2 linked regions of the Novipirellula artificiosorum genome follow. Each later gene encodes a partner of the first gene's protein in a complex. Links are inferred from orthologs where the notes say so. Each region holds a gene or a part of one and is shown on either strand. Other genes may lie near its edges.

What was found. Proteins that work in one complex are often made in the same cells at the same time.
Region 2: the proteins of dnaG (region 1) and dnaB are in contact, whole or in part, in a crystal structure (PDB 2R6A), measured with the Geobacillus stearothermophilus proteins. The link is inferred for Novipirellula artificiosorum from one-to-one orthologs. Residues at the interface, in WP_049624496.1 of Geobacillus stearothermophilus: Lys456, Leu457, Leu458, Pro459, Ala460, Asn463, Ala464, Leu467, Leu535, Leu536, Ile537, Ala538, Gln544, Glu545, Asp548, Tyr549, His552; in WP_033016901.1 of Geobacillus stearothermophilus: Ser13, Glu15, Ala16, Gln18, Glu91, Leu92, Asp94, Ala95, Val96, Pro97, Thr98, Ala99, Ala100, Asn101, Tyr104, Tyr105, Ile108.

What each region holds. Positions count from the first base shown.
Region 1 is NZ_SJPV01000002.1:752,665-757,366, forward strand. Bases 1,027-3,953 are described here. They hold dnaG (DNA primase), read right to left. Parts: upstream 3,545-3,953; coding sequence 1,508-3,544; downstream 1,027-1,507. Other genes in these bases: Poly41_RS08690 (sigma-70 family RNA polymerase sigma factor), read right to left, coding at 1,027-1,246. In the rest of the region: more of Poly41_RS08690, read right to left, coding at 1-1,026; Poly41_RS08700 (diguanylate cyclase), read right to left, coding at 4,108-4,702. UniProt on the Escherichia coli protein: RNA polymerase that catalyzes the synthesis of short RNA molecules used as primers for DNA polymerase during DNA replication.
Region 2 is NZ_SJPV01000002.1:173,681-178,433, forward strand. What follows is about bases 629-3,606. They hold dnaB (replicative DNA helicase), read left to right. Parts: upstream 629-1,383; coding sequence 1,384-2,829; downstream 2,830-3,606. Other genes in these bases: Poly41_RS06475 (DnaA/Hda family protein), read left to right, coding at 629-1,255; Poly41_RS06485 (AAA family ATPase), read right to left, coding at 2,848-3,606. Outside these bases: more of Poly41_RS06475, read left to right, coding at 1-628; more of Poly41_RS06485, read right to left, coding at 3,607-3,867; Poly41_RS06490 (lipase family protein), read right to left, coding at 3,864-4,753. UniProt on the Escherichia coli protein: The main replicative DNA helicase, it participates in initiation and elongation during chromosome replication. Travels ahead of the DNA replisome, separating dsDNA into templates for DNA synthesis.

The DNA of each region.
Region 1 (4,702 bases):
AGGTCGGTTCGCGACGCAGGTCTTGGGTCAAACGCTTTTGTGCCTGACGTAGCTTGCTGAGCACATCGATCATGTGAACCGGAATGCGAATCGTGCGTGCCTGGTCCGCAATCGCTCGCGTGATTGCCTGGCGGATCCACCATGTCGCATACGTGCTGAATTTGAAACCTCGGCGATACTCATACTTGTCGACCGCTCGCATCAAACCTGTGTTCCCCTCTTGGATCAAGTCCAGGAACGACAGACCGCGGTTGCGATACTTTTTCGCAATCGAAACGACCAATCGCAAGTTGCCACTGCTGAGTCTTCGCTTCGTCGCTTCGTACTCGTCAAAGTGTCGCCGTGTTTTGGCAATGCGGTTATGCAGGCTCTTGGGACTTTCCTGAGTCACGATCATCAACTCACGCAATTCCTGTCGCAAATCGGCTGCCTCATCGCGACTCATCGCATCGTTGCCAAGATCCGCTAGCCGATCGCGAATGAAGTTCATCCGGCGCGAGATCTTTTCGAGTTGGCCAAGCAGCGGTGTGACGCGGCGGCTACGCAGGCTAAGCTCTTCAACCAGTTGCAAGCACTTGCGTCGATTGCGGATGAACCGACGTCGCAGTTCAGCCTTCAATCGTGGCGAGACGCTTTTGCGGACCATTTGGTCAAAGTCCTCTTTGTTCTGAGCAATCAAAACATCAAGGGTGCGCAAATTGTGAGGCATCCGAGCCGTGATTTGTTCTTTCGTCAAACGCTCGGTCAGCGAGACCTTGATGGTTCGGTCGAACGGCAGTTCACCGTCGTGGACACGGTGTAGGACCTCGACGGTACTGCGCAGTGCATAGTCGGATTCCAGCAGGGTGCGGCGGTATTGGCGACGAGTGATTTCGATCTTTTTAGCAAGCGAGATTTCTTCCTCGCGAGTCAGCAGCGGAATCTCGGCCATTTGGCTCAAGTACATTCGGATCGGGTCATCGCTCGCCTTAGGAGCTTCGACAGAAACCAGCGGGGTCTCCTCCTCGGTGAACCGCATGTCGGCCAGACGGGGTTCCGGTGTCTTGCCAGCCGCTTCGATCGCTTTCTTTTCCGAAGCCTCGATCAGTTGGATGCCGTGCCGTTCGATGGCGACCATCAAACCTTCAAGCTTTTCGGGATTGACGTCTTCGTCGGGAAGGTACGCGTTGACTTCGTCGTACGTGAGGAATCCATCCTTGGATCCGCGGGCGATTAATTGCGAAAGAGATTGGTCCATCAATTGCATCTGAAAACCTCATGTTTTGCGACGTCACCTTCAAATCGGTCCATGGAAGGGCGAACGTCTTGGGTCGAATGAAAAATCGTTTTTCGGTCGGACGGTTTTGGCGGATCAAATCGTTGGATCCACTGATCTCCTGCGGGTGCCCATCAGAGGCGTTCGGTGATCAAAAAATCGTCAAAAAATCGGTTGCTTGCTTATCGGGAAAGCGAGCGAGAATTTGCCGGGGTCTCCTCTGGGGCCATGGGATGGGAAGTACGGTAAAGCCTATTCATTTTCGATTCCGTGGCGTGACCGCTCGGCATCGAACAGGCTCTTCAATAGAGCCTCCTCTTCGTCAGCTGCCAATACCAAAGATTCAAGTTTTGCGATTTGACGAGTTTTTTCTTCCGAGAATTCTCGTTGGTGATAGTTCAGAATGACGGTTGCATACCGCTGTTGCGGGGTTTGTGTCGACATGCCTTCGCGGCGTTGAACGCGATCTTGGAGTGTGACAACTTCGTTTTTTAGGTACTCGTTCTCAAGGACCAGCAACAAGGAATCCACCGACAAGTCCCGTCCTTCAAAATCCAAATCCTGGTAGGCGGACAACAACATTTTGGCGGTGATCGAATCGAGCCAGTTGGGATCAATCGACTCGACCGCCATGGCAGCGAGCGACGGCGACTCAATCAATGTTTCGAACAGTTCCCGGTCGGTTCCGCTTAAGGGGCTCAGTCGATCCGGCGGGGCCGACTCGGCGACCCTTGCGGTCGTGGGGGACGAGACGTCCATCCCTGCAAAGTCGGACTCCATCTCACCCGCTTCTGCAAAGGCGTCATTGGGATCGAACGGCCGGCGTGCGGTGGGTGGGCAGGAATTTGGATTTCGCTGCGGCTGCGACCGAGGGGTTGGTGGCCGCGAGTTCGGCGGGCCCGTGCTTGAGCTGCGCTGTGGCGCGGGACGACGGGCCGATTTTGTTTTGCGGATCTGATCGAGCCGCTGGTTCAATCGTTCGCTCGCAATCCCAAAGGTCCGCGACATTCGCAGCATCAGCTGGTCGACTTTTAAATTCGCACCGCGTGGTGCCTGGGCGACGATCCCCAGCAGTGACTCGATCGCTTGCGTCACCTGGTGAGTGTCGCGAGTCACATCAACGCCGTCGGTCAAGCGATTCAATTTGTGTTCGAGAGCATCCGGCGCCTTGGCAACAAGCTCGTCAAAGGCGGCTCGACCTTGGGCAGCCAGGAAATCCGCAGGGTCGTTTCCTTCGGGAAGCGTCAACACTCGCAAATCCACATCTGCGCGGACGAACAAATCGAGTATCTGGTCGGCTCGGGTTTGCCCCGCAGCGTCACCGTCGAGCACCAATACGACGCGCTGCGAAAAACGCTTCAGCAATCGAATGTGATCCTCACCGAGTGCCGTACCGAGCACCGCAACCGCCGATTCAACTCCCGCTTGGCGGGCCGCGACAACGTCGGTGTAGCCTTCCATCACCAAGGCTTCGCCGCCGCGTCGAATCGCTTCACGAGCGAGTTGCAAACCGTACAGTTGGTGAGACTTTCTATACAACCGGGTTTCTGGCCCGTTGATGTATTTGGCTCCGCCGCCGTCATCGCCACGTCTCGACGCGATCGCTGGGATGACACGACCTCCGAGCGAGATCGGTCGGTCCTGCAAGTCGTGAATGGGGAACATCAATCGGCCGCGGAAACGATCGTAGTGGCCGCCACCGCTGCGGGAAATTGCCAAGCCTGCTGCTTCCGCCACTTCGCCCGTGAAGTTATTGTTTCTCAATAAGTCGACGGCAAACGTCCACGACTCGGGGGAGAAACCCACTTGAAATCGTTTGCGGTTTTCGTCATCAATCCCACGCTCCGCCAAATAATCTCGGGCAATTTTGGCATCGTCGCTGGTGCCGTCTTCTAACTGGGCGAAATAGGCGTCGGAAACCAACTTCATCGCCGCCAACAACGTCGCCTTGTCGTCAGGGCTTCCCGGTTGTGTCTTTTTGCCTTGGCGAAATTCTTCGATTTCAATACCGGCTTGTTCGGCCAGCATGCGAAGGGCGGATGGGAAATCGACGCCGTCACGCTGCATCACGTAGCTAAAGATATCGCCACCGATGTCACAAACCCAACACTTCCAGGTCTGACGTTCTTGGTTGACCGTCAACGACGGACGGCGATCATTGTGCCACGGGCAGCGGGCAACAAAATTGCGCCCCGCGGGATGCAACTCTAGCGTGCTGCCAACAACATCAACGATGTCGACACTCGCACGCACACGCTCTTTTAGGTCGAAGTCCGCGGGTAAGGACAAACGACGTACTCCTATCCTAGGAATCGTCTTGCCGCGACATCGGGGGTGTTGCCAGGCAAAACGTCTCGATCGGTCGACCCAACGCAGCGCCACCGACAAGGCGGGCGGATGCGGTTACCGGTTCGGGGCAGTCACACAAGGGCTTCCCAAAAAGGCAACGGGCAAATTTCGATCTTCGCAGTCCATTGCAGCGTAACAGAATCCCTCGACTCGCCAAGCACCATCTTGCAAAGAGCAGGTTTTGGCGAGAAGAAAAGAATGGGTTACGAGCGACCCAGGATTGTGCAAATCGCCCCCCTCGGCGTCAAGATCAATTTTCTTGAGCAAAAATGAAAATGTCAGAAAAGGCTCGGGTACTTTATCACAGCTCAGTGATCGGCCCCTATCCCGGATTATTCATCCGTCCAAACCTATTCCCCGTAACCCTTTGTATGCAATCAGCCTACACCGATTGAGTAAAAAACAGAACAGACTGCGCACGTTGGATTCGTAGGCTTTAGCCAATTCAGCAAGGATCCAGCACGCAATCGGCTAAAGCCTACCACTCCAACGAATCATCCGGGCTAATCGGGAAAGGAGAGACGCTTCTCAATTTCGAGCGATTCTCGTAGGAACTCGGACTGCGCCGCGCGGGCTGCGTCGAGTATCTCGTGAGTTTCCTCCAACAATGCCTTCCATTGAACCTCTTCGCTTTTGGTAATCGCATCGATCTGAGCTGCCGCTTCCACGATCGAGTCGATTCCGCAGCTGTCGGCGGTCTTGCCGAGACAGAGGACATGCATTGCGATGCCTTCGAGATCCTGGTTCTCGATGGCTTCGGCCAATCGTTCCACATCTTGTCCAATCTGAATGGCTGCTTGTTTGCCAAGTGCAAATGCACCCGAGGTCACGGTGGGCGTCCGGTTGTCGATCGAAGATGCGAACAGTTCCACCAACTCAGCATCGAACTGCGTCCCCGCGCAGCGACGCAGCTCAGCAATCGCTTCTTCGTGAGACCGGCCCTTGCGATAAACGGTATCGGAGAACATCGCATCGTAGCTGTCGCAGATCGTCAACAGTTTGGCACACCACAGCGTGTGCTCATCGCTCGGGAGTTCGGCGGAGTCCGTCGCGCTGCGACCGAGCAGTTGATGTGCCGAGATGATCGCGGTCAATTCA
Region 2 (4,753 bases), 580 kb from region 1 along the record:
GCCACGCCAACGCCGCGCTGCGGCATTAAAAAAATCAAACGAACGCACTCGAGCGAGTTCACAGTCGCTGTCATCGTTGTTGGCGGGGACGTCTTCCAAGACGAAAGGACAATCCAAACGCCGCCAAGTTGTCCGGTTGGACCAACCGGCACTGCCCCCTTTCGAATCATCGAGCCCAACGTCGAATCCGGCCCCCTTGTCGCCTGCGGCAGCCGCTCGTGCTGCGATGACGCTGCAAACATTCGTTTCAGGCGAATCGAATCAATTGGCACACACTGCGATCATGATGGCTTGTCAGAGCCCCTCGACTGCAACGCCACTGTTCTTGTACGGTCCCTCGGGGATCGGCAAAACGCATTTGTTGAACGCGCTTGCGGATCAATTTCGTCGTGGTCACCGGATGCGCCGTGTCATGCAGATTTCTGGTGAGAAGTTTACCAATGATTTTTGCAAATCGGTTGGCGGCACCGGATTACCAGAGTTTCGGAAACGGTACCGTGACGTGGACGCCTTGTTGATTGATGATGTTCAGTTTCTGAGTGCGAAAAGTGCGACGCTTCGCGAAATGTTGTACACCGTGGAGGCGTTGATCGAAGCGGGCCGACCCATCATCTTTACTGCGAATCAGGCCCCCTCGGAAATCGAAGGGCTGTCTCGAGAATTGACGGGGCGAATGGCCAGCGGATTGGTTTGTCCGATGCACTCACTTGATAAGGCCACACGGCTAACGGTGCTTCAACGTTTGATCGACCAACGATGCGATCTCGAGTGGCCCCATGCGATCGTTTCCGAGATCAATTCGCAACTCGCTGGCGATGGTCGGGTGCTTAGCGGCGTGGTGAACTTGGTTGCGACGCTACAGAAAATGTTTGGCCGGATGGCAACGATGGACGAGATTCGGCAATTTGGTGGCGAGCTGCTACGCACCGCTCAGCCGACCGTGACACTTTCGTCGATCGAGCAGGTTGTCTGTGAAGCGTTCCGATTGCCGGCCGATGATTTGCGCAGTGCATCGCAAGCTCGAGCGATTTGCGAACCGCGTATGCTGGCGATGTATTTGTCGCGACAAATGACGTCGTCCGCCTATGCCCAGATCGCCAGCCATTTCGGGGGGCGATCGCACTCTACCGCGATCGCTGCGGAGCGGAATGTCAAGAAATGGCTCGCTGCGGGAAAAACGATTGGCCGGGGGCCTGGGGCGATGTCGGCACGCGAAGCGATCGAGCGTCTTGAAACGCTGTTGAGAACAGGGTAATTCGAGCGTTTCTAACTTGACAGCCGATCTCGTCTCGATCAAATGAGGGCAGAGGAAATCGATACCGTCCGATTGCCTCTTCTTTTCCAAGAACACGATTTTTTCCAAGAACACCATGGACCGGAACTATGTTCGCAGCCGACCGTCCCTATCCCAATAACGGAAAAAAGAAGCGTGAAGCGAGTGCAAGTGAGATCTTGCAGCGGCAACCGCCTTACGATCTTGAGGCCGAGATGGGGGTGCTCGGCAGCATCCTGCTGATGCCGATCGTGTGTGATGACATCGCTTCGTTGAAAGCAGACGATTTTTACGACGAGGCGAATCAAAAGATCTACGAACATTTGCGTGAAATGCACGATCTCGGTGAAAAGATCGACATCACGCTATTGGTTTCCCGTTTGCGAACCAAAGGTGACTTCGAAAAGGTCGGTGGTGCGGCCTACTTAGCCAAGTTGTCTGGCGCGGTGCCCAACGCCGCCCATGCGGTCTACTACGGGAACGTCGTCTCCGAAAAAGCGGTCTACCGAAAATTGATTGAAGCGAGTACGGAGATTTTGCGCGATTCGTACGATCAAGCCAGCGATGCGAGAGAGTTGTGTGCACAGGCCGAGCAGAAAGTCTTCGCGATCATGGACGGCCGCTCCGGCAATGCGGTCAGCAGTTTGACCGATGTGCTGCATGCGGCAATGGACCGCATGGAAGCACGGATGAGCGGTGATCATGTCGATGGTGGTTGTGAAACCGGTTTCACCGACTTCGATGCCATGACCGGTGGACTACACAACGGTGAACTGATCATTTTAGCGGCTCGCCCCTCGATGGGGAAAACCGCGTTAGCGATGAACATTGGCGAAGAGGTTGCGATTGAAGCGCGGTCGCCCGTGTTATTTGTCTCGCTGGAAATGTCTGGAATCGAGTTGGCCGACCGCATGCTTTGTTCGCTTGCACGGGTCAACGGTCATCGCTTGCGGAATGGCACGATTTCATCGGATGACCGCGAGCGATTGATTCGCAAAGCCAATGAAATTAGCGAAGCGCCGTTGTTTGTGGACGACTCCCCAAGTCGTACGGTCAGCGAAATTGCCGCGGGTGCGCGGCGAATCAAACGCCGTTTGGGGTCGCTGGGCTTGATTGTGATTGACTATTTGCAACTAATTGAACCCGATAATTCGCGTGACCCGCGGCAAGAGCAGGTTGCGAAAATCGCACGAAGGTTGAAGGGCGTTTCCCGAGAGCTGAATGTGCCGTTGTTGTGCTTGTCCCAATTGAATCGTCAGGCGGAAGACAGCAAGGATCACCGACCGCGTTTGAGCCATCTGCGTGAATCGGGCGCCATCGAGCAGGATGCGGATGTTGTGATGTTTGTGCATCGCGAAGAGTACTATCACCGTGGTGAGGAGAAGGCTCAATACGCGGGGCAAGCCGAGATCATTATCGCCAAACAGCGTAATGGTCCGATCGGCGATGTTGCGTTGACCTGGGAAGGTGACTTCACGCAATTCAGCGACCGAGCCCCGGACCGCCACAGTGAGTTCGACGACTATGCCGAGTTCAACAGCCCGGCCGGGTTCTAGGTTGCGAAAGACGCCGGCCTAAAAATCATCGTCCTCCTGATCGTCCTCCTCATCAAGATCCTCACGATCCGGATGCATCGGATCATTCAAATCGAAGAATAGATCGGCCAGCCCCAACGGCACGGCATCCCCGCCAAGCGTCCGGCGACGACGCTGTGCCAAGGATTCGAGATCGATTGCGTCTTCACCCAAACATTTCTCAAGGGCTTCCTGCCACGCTTCGTCCGAATTGACCGGATGCGCAGGATCTTGGATCATTCGCTTGATGGCGAACCGCAGCAGGTTGATACCGTCGCGTGGTGAAAAATCGAGTTTCAGTTCATGGGAATGCTGCAGAAACTCAACCGTCATCGCTAACATCTCCGCTTTCGCGAACGGCAAATGGTATTGCAGAATCGCCATCTCATCTTGTTTGCTCGGAAATCCGACCGGCAACGTCGGTTGCAGCCGACTCATGATGTAATCAGGAATCTCGAACGTGGATTCATCTTGGTTCATTGTCACCGCCGAGCGAAACTCACTCGCCGCGGGGATCGTGATCCCCGCAACAATCGATTCGATGTAGCGACGACCGTCCAGCAGCGGGGCGAGCGATGCCCACGACTTTTCGTTCATCCGGTTGCCTTCGTCCAAGATGCACACACCGCCGACCAACATCGCGGTGACCAAGGGCGAAGCGTGATACGAGATCTGGCCGCCCTGGCTGAGTACCGGAGTGATCAACAGGTCTTCGGGGCGCGTGTCGGCCGTACACTGGTAGATGAAGAGCGGACGTTTTTGCGCTTCCGCGGCGGCAATCGCCAACTGAGTCTTCCCGACGCCCGGCGGTCCTGTTAACCGTGGCGTCAACGGCAAGTCGTTTTCGTCGACCGTGATCCAGCATGCTAGCAGTTGCATCAGAACCTCTTGCTGGCCAATCCATTGGCCTGGCGAATGGTAGGGATGCGAAAGTTTCAATCGCACGCCATCGACCTCGACGTGCCCTTCTCGGATCTCGCTGATCGGAACCGAATCGTCCCTGTTTTCTGGCTGGGTCATTCCTGCAAACTCATCGTTTTTGAATCGGGTTCCTCGGTCCATTCGCGTTCGGTCCCCGCGAAGTACTCACTCGTTTTTGCGACACCGCCTGCCGCCAAATCGGCCTTTTCTGCTTCGACCGCACTCTCGATCGCTTTAATGTATCGATGGATCGAATGGTCGGAAAAGTGATCGATTTTCCAGTTCCAAAGCCCGCTAAGAAAACCACGCCACCGGTCTCGTCGCTTCATCAGCCGTCCCAGTTTTCGGATTTTGCCGTTGCGATCCAAGTAGACTTCGTTGCCACAGTGCCGATAGCCGAGCAGAAACGGGGGGACGCGAGTGACCGCGTCGTTGTTGTTGACGAAACGGAAATGTTGAAGCTTCACGTAATTGACGTAACGATTGTCGCCGACCCGCGGGCTGCCGTAAGTAAAGAGCTGTTCGGGATTGGAATCGATATGTGACAAAAAACAACGTCCGCTGCAAATCGTCGCCATCGCCCCACCGAGTGAATGGCCGCAAAACCAAAGCGGCTGCTCGTTGCTCATCAACGCAGTCTCCAGCATCGGCCACAAATCGTCGACTTCGCGTTTAAAGCCTCGATGCACGCGACCGACCGTTTCCGCGACGACGACGGCCGCGTTGGCGTCCGCTTGAATGTCATTCCATTCGTTGGGTTCTGTGCCGCGACACGCGATCACGCAATCGTGTTGGTTGCGGAATCGGTAGGCTTGCGAACCATCACGATCGTAGAACGTTACATCATCAAAACCCGCCAAATTCGCCGCACGTTCCGCTTCGTCTTTGTCGTTGTAAGAGATCATGGACAGCTCGGCGAACAACAGGGCACGCTGCAAAAACGACAACTCACGAATCGGCCGATCGACCGACGAGTGGACGACAA